DNA from 2 places in the Pedobacter sp. G11 genome. Region 2 is predicted to be linked to the other one. Evidence: riboswitches for the same ligand, from Rfam matches in the RefSeq annotation. Region 2 holds a riboswitch; the other holds the start of a gene.

What was found. A riboswitch is a leader RNA that binds a small molecule or an ion and turns the genes downstream of it on or off. The one in region 2 is predicted to bind cobalamin.
Region 1: it holds a riboswitch for cobalamin, as region 2 does, so the genes downstream of both, metE (5-methyltetrahydropteroyltriglutamate--homocysteine S-methyltransferase) here and EA772_RS09735 (TonB-dependent receptor) in region 2, are expected to answer to the same signal.

The regions. Positions count from the first base shown of each region.
Region 1 is NZ_CP034190.1:1,347,008-1,351,978, forward strand. It holds gene EA772_RS05905 (M14 metallopeptidase family protein) at 1-1,391, opposite strand, end outside; cobalamin riboswitch at 1,598-1,795, shown strand; gene metE (5-methyltetrahydropteroyltriglutamate--homocysteine S-methyltransferase) at 1,987-4,320, shown strand; gene EA772_RS05915 (acyl-CoA thioesterase) at 4,417-4,803, shown strand; gene EA772_RS05920 (class I SAM-dependent methyltransferase) at 4,866-4,971, shown strand, end outside.
Region 2 is NZ_CP034190.1:2,231,873-2,236,843, reverse strand. It holds gene EA772_RS09740 (YncE family protein) at 1-790, opposite strand, end outside; gene EA772_RS09735 (TonB-dependent receptor) at 797-2,830, opposite strand; cobalamin riboswitch at 2,927-3,121, opposite strand; gene xth (exodeoxyribonuclease III) at 3,231-4,016, opposite strand; gene EA772_RS09725 (sigma-70 family RNA polymerase sigma factor) at 4,207-4,656, shown strand; gene EA772_RS09720 (hypothetical protein) at 4,646-4,971, shown strand, end outside.

The DNA.
Region 1 (4,971 bases), 880 kb from region 2:
ATCGCCGAATTAAAATCTGCCTGATCAGCAGACAAAATATAACCCCGCGGATCTCTGTTTTCAGGCGCATTCATTACCGTATCGAAATACTTTACGCTCATTGCTCTTCTTAATCCAAATTCCGAATCACCAGCATCTGCTGAACCAGAACCGCCTTTTTTAGCCGCAGCGTTAATGGCTTCTATTTTCTTTGGTGAGAATGACCAGGTATCTTTTTTACCTCTATCAATCGAATTTTTACCCATTTGATAGATGTTAAAAAGCAACTCATCAGCATGGCGTTGGGCGTAATTTAACACCGCATAATTCAATGAAACAGAATAATCAATAGAGTTTTTAAAATACCATTTTCTCGGGGTAACCGGGTTCGGTGAATCACTATTTGGCAACAATCGCGATGGCACCAGCGGAATTTCTGATGGCGTAGGACTGCCCACAATTTCAGTTAACAAACCGATCATATTGTGGAAATAAGTTGTCGTTCTCAAACCACCATTATACCAGGTAGAAAACACCGACCCTCCACGTTGTGTATAACCAGGCTTGCTTTCCACATTGAGCCGGGTATGCATCGCTGCTCCTACAGCATCTAAACTGGTTAAAAGTGTCGCATCAAAAACATAGTTAAAAGGATCGCGATAAGGTGGCCCCGCCACAACCGTCCCTGCTGGACCAGCCTGGTGATGGTTGTACATAATCTGCGGAATCCATTCTACAAAAAGCTGGCGCCCCATATTTTGAGTCTCTTTTAAATTGAGCATGAAAAAATCACGGTTATTATCGTGTCCGGCGTATTTTTCATACAGCCTTGGCCAGCCAGAAAGCACTCGTTTTTTTGGATCTTTTTCCCTCATGTACCAGTTGCTTACCAACTCTTGTCCATCTGGATTGGCATGGGTAAACAAAATGATCACATTATCCAGTATTTTCATGGTTTCCGGATCTGTTTTAGATGCAAATTCATAAGCTGTTTGAATCAATTGGTGTGCACCAACGGTCTCATTCGCATGCAAGCCTCCATCTATCCAAACCACTGCTTTCCCCTCTTGGGCTAGTGCCTTTGCCTGCTCAAGCGTAATTTCTGCATGAGCCAACTGCTGAGAAATTTCTTTATACCGGGTTAACTTCTGAATATTTTCAGGAGAGGAAACAACCAGCATATATTGACTTCTTCCCTCTTCAGTTTTTCCTATGTCTACTAACTTAACACGTTTTGAAGTTTCAGCAAGCTTTTTAAAATAAGCTTCCGTTTGGGTGTAAGTTGCCAATTGATAATCATCGCCGATTGCAAAACCAAAATGAGATTTAGGCGTTGGCACTTCCTGTGCAATGGCGCTGCTACTTACGATTAGAAAAGCTAAGGATAGCTTTCTAAAGTGTCTTTTAATCATAATTTAGGGTGTTTGTTGGATATTCAAATATAATTAGAAAACGATCTATATTATTGCTGATGTAAATTTGTTACAGTGTTTAAGCCGCCAAATATTAGCAATGTTTAGCAGCTTCAGGTTGATAAATTCAGAATAAAATTTGCCAACCATTAAAATTCCTCCTTGTTATTCGATACATTTGTTTCGATGTAAGTTCTTAACTTTATTTTTCATCAACCGATAGAGGTTTCCGATGTAATGTTGGAATTAAAAGGGAATCGTGTGCAAATCACGAGCTGTCGCGCAACTGTAAACGCTGTTCATCGAACAACTGTTTTATCATTCATGCCACTGTACTTTCGGGTATGGGAAGGCGATAAAACGGGGCGTAAGTCAGGAGACCTGCCAAATATCGAATTGACGGTGCTTTCGCGTAAAAAGAAACTGGTCAGGTCTGATAGGTACAATAAAATTAACGTTTTATTAAATTTCTCTAAGCTTTTTGCTCAGACTGGATTTTCTGTGCCCTGACTTTTCCTTTTAATTTTGCCGAGAAAACATTTGAAATATTGCTTTGAGGGCTTTTAACGATTTATTCACTTAATCTTTAAAAGAGATGCTAACGCAAAATCTAGGCTATCCGCGAATTGGTAGCCACCGCGAATTAAAGAAAATCTGCGAAAACTATTGGGCAGGTAAAACGGGGTACAAAAATGTACTTCAGGTAGGAAAAAACATCCGCCACGAAAATTGGAAACTTCAACAGCAAGCAGGAGTTGATATTATTCCTTCTAATGATTTTTCATTTTACGATCATGTTTTAGACCATTCATTAACTTTTGGCGCAATTCCGAAGCGATACAATGAGGTTATCCTCAAAAAGGGAAACTCCGAACTCGATTTGTACTTCGCAATGGCCAGAGGTTACCAAAAAGATGGCCTGGATGTAGTAGCCATGGAAATGACAAAATGGTTCGATACCAATTATCACTACATCGTTCCGGAATTCTACAAAGATCAGCCATTTAAGTTATTTTCAACTAAAATAATTGATGAGTTTTATGAGGCCAAGCAACTTGGCATCATCACCAAACCTGTTCTAATCGGCCCAATTTCATATCTTTTATTAGGCAAAGAAAAAGAAGCAGGTTTTGAAAAAATTGATCTGATTAAAAATCTTCTTCCGGTTTACCTGGATATTTTAACAAGATTAGTCTCACTCGACGTGGAATATGTGCAGTTTGATGAGCCATTTTTGACTTTAGGTTTGTCTGAAAAAGAGCAAAAAGCCTACGAATATGCCTATAAAGAAATCAAAAAAGCATTTCCAAAGCTAAAAATTGTTCTGGCAACTTATTTTGAAGGGCTAGATAACAACTTGGATTTGGTGGCATCGCTTCCCATGAATGTGCTACATATCGATTTGGTTCGTGCTGAGGGACAACTGGCGGGAGTTTTGAGCAAATTAAATGAAAAAACTGTCCTATCGCTAGGTTTAGTTGATGGCCGGAATATCTGGAAAAATGATTACGACCATTCGCTATCACTTATTAACCATGCCCTACAAAAACTGGGAGAAGATCGCGTTTGGATTGCACCTTCCTGCTCTCTAATTCATTGTCCGGTTGATCTCGAAAATGAAACCGATGATAAACATTTATCTCCAGAAATTAAACAATGGCTAGCCTACGCCAGGCAGAAAGTTGCTGAAGTGGTTACATTAAAAAAGCTGATTACGAACGAAAGCCCTGCATCTACCACGCAAAAACTTGAAGAGAATAAAAAAGCTTTAAGCAACAGAAAAACATCAAAATTAATTCATAACTCCATTGTTAAAGAACGTGTTGCGAACTTAAAAGATAGCGATGCAGAAAGGTTGAGCCCATTTTATCTGAGAAAAGTAAAGCAACAATCGCTGAATTTGCCACGCTTTGCAACCACGACCATTGGATCTTTTCCGCAAACCACAGAAGTGAGAAGCTGGCGGGCAAAATTTAAAAATGGCACATACTCACAAGAGGAATATGATACCTTAATTGCCGAAGAAACCGCAAAAGCGGTAAAGTGGCAGGAAGACATTGACCTGGACGTATTGGTTCATGGTGAATTTGAGCGAAACGATATGGTTGAATACTTCGGTGAGCAATTGGATGGCTTTGCTTTCTCCAAAAATGGCTGGGTGCAGAGTTATGGATCACGTTGTGTGAAACCTCCAATTATTTATGGAGATGTTTCCCGCCCGCACCCTATGACTGTAAAATGGACTGCCTATGCGCAATCGCTAACTTCAAAATATATGAAAGGCATGTTAACAGGCCCGGTTACCATTTTACAATGGTCTTTTGTGCGTAACGATCAGCCTCGCTCGTTAACCTGTACACAAATCGCTTTAGCCATCCGTGATGAAGTTTCAGATTTAGAAAAAGCAGGAATCAAAATCATTCAAATCGATGAGCCTGCCATAAGAGAAGGTTTGCCTTTGCGCAAAACGGAATGGCAGCATTATTTAAACTGGGCAGTAAAAGCCTTCAGAATCTCGGCCAGCAGCGTGAAAGATGAAACGCAAATCCACACCCATATGTGTTATTCAGAGTTTAATGATATCATTCAGAACATTGCTGATATGGACGCCGATGTGATTACGATTGAGACTTCGCGTTCGCAAATGGAGCTGCTGGATGCCTTTGCCAACTTCCAATATCCTAATGAAATTGGTCCGGGTGTTTATGATATCCACTCTCCCCGTGTACCTAAAAGGGAAGAAATGGTTCATCTGTTAACGAAAGCAAAAGCAGTTATTCCGTCAGATCAGCTTTGGGTTAATCCAGACTGTGGACTAAAAACTCGTGGCTGGGACGAAACCAAAAAAGCTTTAATCGAAATGGTTGAAGCGGCGAAAGAAATGCGCAAAACAGAAGAAGTTTTAGTTACTGAGCCTGAGATAAATTAATACTTTTGCCACGGAAGTGCGGAAATGATGGAAAAGAAGATGTAATCATTTTCATTTTGTATTCCTGTTTCCGTGGCAATATTTATAAAACCAATCATGACCCTAGAAGAAAGAATTGAATACTCTAAAACCAGCATTTTTAAAGCTGTGTTTCCAAATACTACCAATCATTATGATACGCTTTTTGGCGGTACCGCTATGCATTTGATGGATGAAGTTGCTTTTATCACTGCCACCCGTTTTAGTCGTCAAATTATGGTAACGGTGAGTAGCGACCGGATCGATTTTAAAAAGCCCATCCCCGCAGGAACCATTGTTGAGCTCATAGGTAAGGTAAACCACGTTGGAAATACGAGCTTAAAAGTAAATGTGGAGATTTATATCGAACAGATGTATGCCGAAGGAAGAGAGTTAGCGGTACACGGTGATTTTACTTTTGTTGCCATTGATGAAAACAAAAAACCGGTACAGGTGATAAAATAATGTTGTAACGTTTCGTTAAAAAGTTATAAAAATTAATATCGTTTATTCCTTAGTTTTGGTTCATGCAGCGTCAATATTCTGAAGAAGATTTTAAAAATATCGCAAAACAACTCAGTCGTCCGGAAGGCGAATATGGAATTAAAACTGGCGAAACCATGAATGCCAGTA
Region 2 (4,971 bases):
AGGTGCTTGCTTCAATATCGAACTTTTTCTTCACGGCGTCAGTTTTGGTATCCACGACATAAAGGTTTGACTTTATATTATAATAATCACCTCTTGAAGTCACGTATAAATCACCATATTGATCAGCTTTTAAGCGATTAAGATTAATTGCAACATCAATTCTTTTGCTTTCTAAATTAGTGGTTAAATTTATTACAGAGATTGAACGCTCATAATCGCTGCTGGAATAACCGCCAGAATTCGCCACGTATAATTTATCGCCAACTACAGCCAAATCTTCAGGCTGGCGACCAACCGTAATTTTTGTATCGATTTTGAATGATGCCGTATCGATTACGCCAACGTAGCCATCGTATGATGTTACGTAAGCCTTATTTTTGTAAAAGGCAACGTAGCGACAGTTTGGAATATCAACCTGTGCCAATTTCTTCGTCGTTTTTACATCCAGAATCTCCAGTTTATTGGAGCCATTTACCACTACATAAAGTTTAGATCCATAGATTTTAATATCATTACCCACATCACCTAAACCTAAAGTTACACTAGGATTTGCCGCTCCATAAAGGTTTCTCCGGTAAACACCTGTTGCGTAATCATAGTAATCTAATGATGCTTTATTCGAACCGAAATTACCTTCATTCAAAATATAAAGGCCATTCACGGCGGTTACACCTTGGCCAGGTAACTGAACTTGCTCCTCTGGTGTAACTGATTTATCTTTCCGGCAAGACCATAAAACGGTGCTTAGGCCGAACAACAATAACATTTTAACTGTAGTAGAATTTTTCATTTTGTATTAATTAAATTTTGTAATAAGCGTAATTCTGAAATTTCTTCCAGGCATTGGGTAGTTAAGTACTACATCATAATACTGGTTAAAAACATTATTCACTTCAGCAGCAATGCTGTAGTTTATTTTTGAAGCATTGAAGGAATACCGAATTGCCAAATCATGAGTGTACCAGGGTTCGACATAGTTAACCGGAATATTTGCTTTCTGGCTATAGCGTTCGCCGGTGTAGATGTAACTGTAGCTTAAACCAAAGTTCTTATAATCTGATGCCAACGTAAACGAAGCACTATTCACTGGAATGTAAGGAATTTGCTGTCCAAAAAGCTCACTTGTAGGTGTAACATCCAATGCTCGCTCATAGGTATAATTGGCCTTTGCAACGATGTTAAGCTCGTCAAAATTCCAATGGCTCTGCAAACTTGTTTCTAATCCTTCCACCTCCACTTTGCCCAAATTTAACATGGTCCAGCGGAATAAAGTTAGGGTAGGTATGGCAACAATCTTATCTCTTACATCGCTATAATAAACATCTGTTTGAAGCGAAATATGATTGAGTTTATTACCTTCAAAAGATTTAGAATAGGTAAAGCCGAGGTCGTACTGACTCGTATATTCTGGATTCAGCTTGCTGTTACCAATAAAAGTATAGTACAGATCGTTAAAGGTTGGCATCCTGAAAATCGACTTATAAAATGCCCGCAACCTGAGATTATTTTTTGCAAAGGGTTGCCAGGAAGCCATTACTGTTGGTGTATATTCAGTTTTATCGCCTGCGGGTATATTACTTTTCACCTGATCGTTAACCAAAGTAGCTAAAACATTTCCCTGGATATTGAATCTTGGCCAGCTAAATTTTGTAGCCAGTGCAATTAAACCGGTTTGCCTTTTCGGGTAGGCAAAGTTTTCCAGGTTGGCATCCAATTGTTGATAGGTGTAATCTGTTGAGAGCGAAAGATCCCAGAATTGAGTGAAGTGATACAAACTTGCAAGCGACAAATAAAATTCTTGCTGCGTATATCGGTTATCTAAAGCGCCAAATATTGAAACCCGATCCGGATCAAGGTATCTGGTAAAATCATAAGCATATTTGGCATTTACTAAAAACTGAAGTTTTCGATCTGTTTGAGTTTCGAAGGAAGACTGAACAAAGAAATTATCATCCCACTGGCGTTGGGTAAAGTCGAATTTATTAGCAACAATGGCACCAGGTACTCCCCTCTCGCTGTTGTAGTTGTATAACTTGATTTGCCATTTGCTGCTGTCAGAGGTTGTCCCATAAAGGCCACCTTCTATACGCTTAGCAAAAATATCTGCGTTGCGCCTAACTACCGTAGTATCATAAACACCATTGGTGTAACGGTAATTATATTTTCCATTTGCGTTTATTAGCTCAGCATTTAAATTTAACGCCAAGCGGCTTCCCAATTGCTGGTTATAGGTGACTGAAGGATCAATCAAGCCGAAAGAACCCGTTTTCAAAGCCAACCGAAAATTCCTGTTTTGATCAGCCTCAAATGTTGGAACAATTGTTTTTAAATAGAGGGAGCTGGCAGATGCAAAAGCTTTAGCCGGCATTAATAAATCACTTTTTTGCCCGCTGTAAAGCGAAATCTCTTCAATGTTATCAAGAGAATATTTACCCAAATCTACCTGACCGTTTTGTGCGTTACCTAATTGTACGCCATCATAAAATACCGCAGTGTGGTTGGTACCCATGCTCCGAACATTAATGGTTTTTAAACCACCGATACCACCATAATCTTTCAGTTGAACACCTGAAAAATAGCGAATGGCATCAGCCACAGATAAGGCGTTTAGATTTTTTAATTCTTTACCATTTAATATTTGGAGGGGTGTGGGCGAAAGATTTTGTGTAGATCTTCTTTTCTGTTTGATTTCTACTTCTTTCAATACATTAGCTTTTAAAGAATCTGTTTGTGCAACAGATAATTCAGGCATGAGCATACCTGTCCAGAAAATGAACAAGCTGATAGAATAATATTTTACGCCATTAGAGGCAGGTAAAAACCTAAACATTTTGGTGTGAGTTTAATCCCCACAGCAAACAGAATTACAAGAAATGAAAATACGGAATACCAAAAGTACCTCATCTCTAGCTTCAATCCCCGAAAGCTATGAAATATTGCTAGAGGCAGGTCTTCTGACTTACTCCCGGGTTTCTTACCTTCCCATTTCTTGAATGTGAAACAGTGGCTTTATGAATAGAAATCCGTTATGGAGCTCACAGCTGCGGGACAGTTTTGGATTTACACCAAATTCCCTTTTAATTCCGGGTGTGAAGCGGAAACCAAAAGCATGGCAAAGGTAGCCAAAATTTGAGAAGAATTCTGAAAATATAAATTTGTGTGAAAAATTCACGAAACGCAATCATTCAAACAATTATCTCTGAAACATATGTGCTGAAGTGAATCTCGAATTATTCTTTTTCAGAGTCAGTAATTTCAATCCAAACCGGGCAGTGGTCACTTGTTTTCTCCCATCCACGAACATGCTTATCTACCCCTGCGTTTAAAAGCCTTTTCTCCAGTTGAGGACTAAGCAGAAAATGGTCAATTCTTAAACCTGCATTTCTGCCATAAGCATTTCTAAAATAATCGAAGAAAGTATAAATTACTTCATTAGGAAACAATTTTCTAATGGCATCTGTCCATCCCTGGGCAACAAGATCATGAAATGCTTTGCGTACTTCAGGTCTGAAAAGCGCATCTTCCACCCAACGTTCCGGTTTATAAACGTCGAGTTCAGTTGGCATTACATTATAATCTCCAGCCAAAACAACAGGTAAATTATATTCTAAAAGCTTTGCTGCATGAAGCGTTAGTCGTTCAAACCAAGCCAGTTTGTAATCCAGTTTTAAACCTGGCGCAGGGTTTCCATTAGGCAAATATAAACAGCCAACAACTACCCCATTTACCATGGCCTCAATATAACGGCTGTGCAAATCTTCCGGGTCTCCTGGTAAGCCTCTTTTTAATTCCTTTATTTCGTGTCCACGAGAAAGAATGGCCACACCGTTCCAGCTTTTTTGACCATGCCAAATTGCATTGTAACCTGCATCCAAAATGGCTTGGTGAGGAAATTTCTCGTCAGGAGCTTTCAGTTCCTGCAAACAAACCACATCTGGCTGAGTTTCTTCGAGCCATTTTAACAAAACCGGTAAGCGTCCGTTTACGCCATTTACATTGTAGGTTGCTATTCTCATCTTCAAAATATTGGTGCGCTAAATTAAAGGAACAAAATAATAATCAAATTAAAATGATATTAGAGATTTTCCAATTTTGTATATAAAACCATCTAAAACAATTAAAGTTGACTCTTTTTTCTTTTTGAATAAAAGTATTTTAAGTTTTTGCGCTTATCTTGCAATTATATTTAATTACTCCCGTTAATAAATGTCTGAAGTTGCTTTAAATATCCGCAAAGATAACGTAAAAGATATTCGTCAGTTATACGATAAATATGCTGGCATGCTTTTAGGTTTTATCCGAGGAACAGTTCAAGATCATAAGAGGTCGGAAGAACACTTAATTAAAATTATATCTGCATTTGCGATAGAAAGCAATGGCCGCCCAACCTCCTGGTTAGCGCTGAGGCAGTATGCACAAAATAAATTGATTGAGTTTTCTTCAGCAGACCATGAAGGTGGGAAGTTACGAGATGCCAACGAGATTAATGATGATTTAAATTTATTAACTGCTGACGAACGCGTTGTTTTTCAGGCGGTTTATTATCAGAAAAAATCAATCTCTCAGCTGGCAAGCCTACTTCACAAAAAAGAAGATATTTTGCGCACCCAATTAAAATCATCAGTAGATAAAATCAGGAAAGCTCGTGGAAATTAAAAAATTTATAGATAGCGGCCTAATGGAAACCTATGTAATGGGCGTGGCAACGGATGATGAAGTTCAGCAGGTGTTACTGCTTAAAAAACAATATCCTGAATTTGATGAGGCTTTAACAAAACTGGAGTTGGACATGGAAATACTTGCCCAAAGCATGGCTGTTCCTCCACCTCCCGGAATATTGTCTAAAATTGAGCAAGAGGTAAATGAAATTAAACTTCGTGAGCAAAATTTAGATCGTTATACTTCACCTGAACACAAATATCAACAAGCTGAACAGGAAAAAGTAAAGCAAGATCGGTACATCGAGGTAGA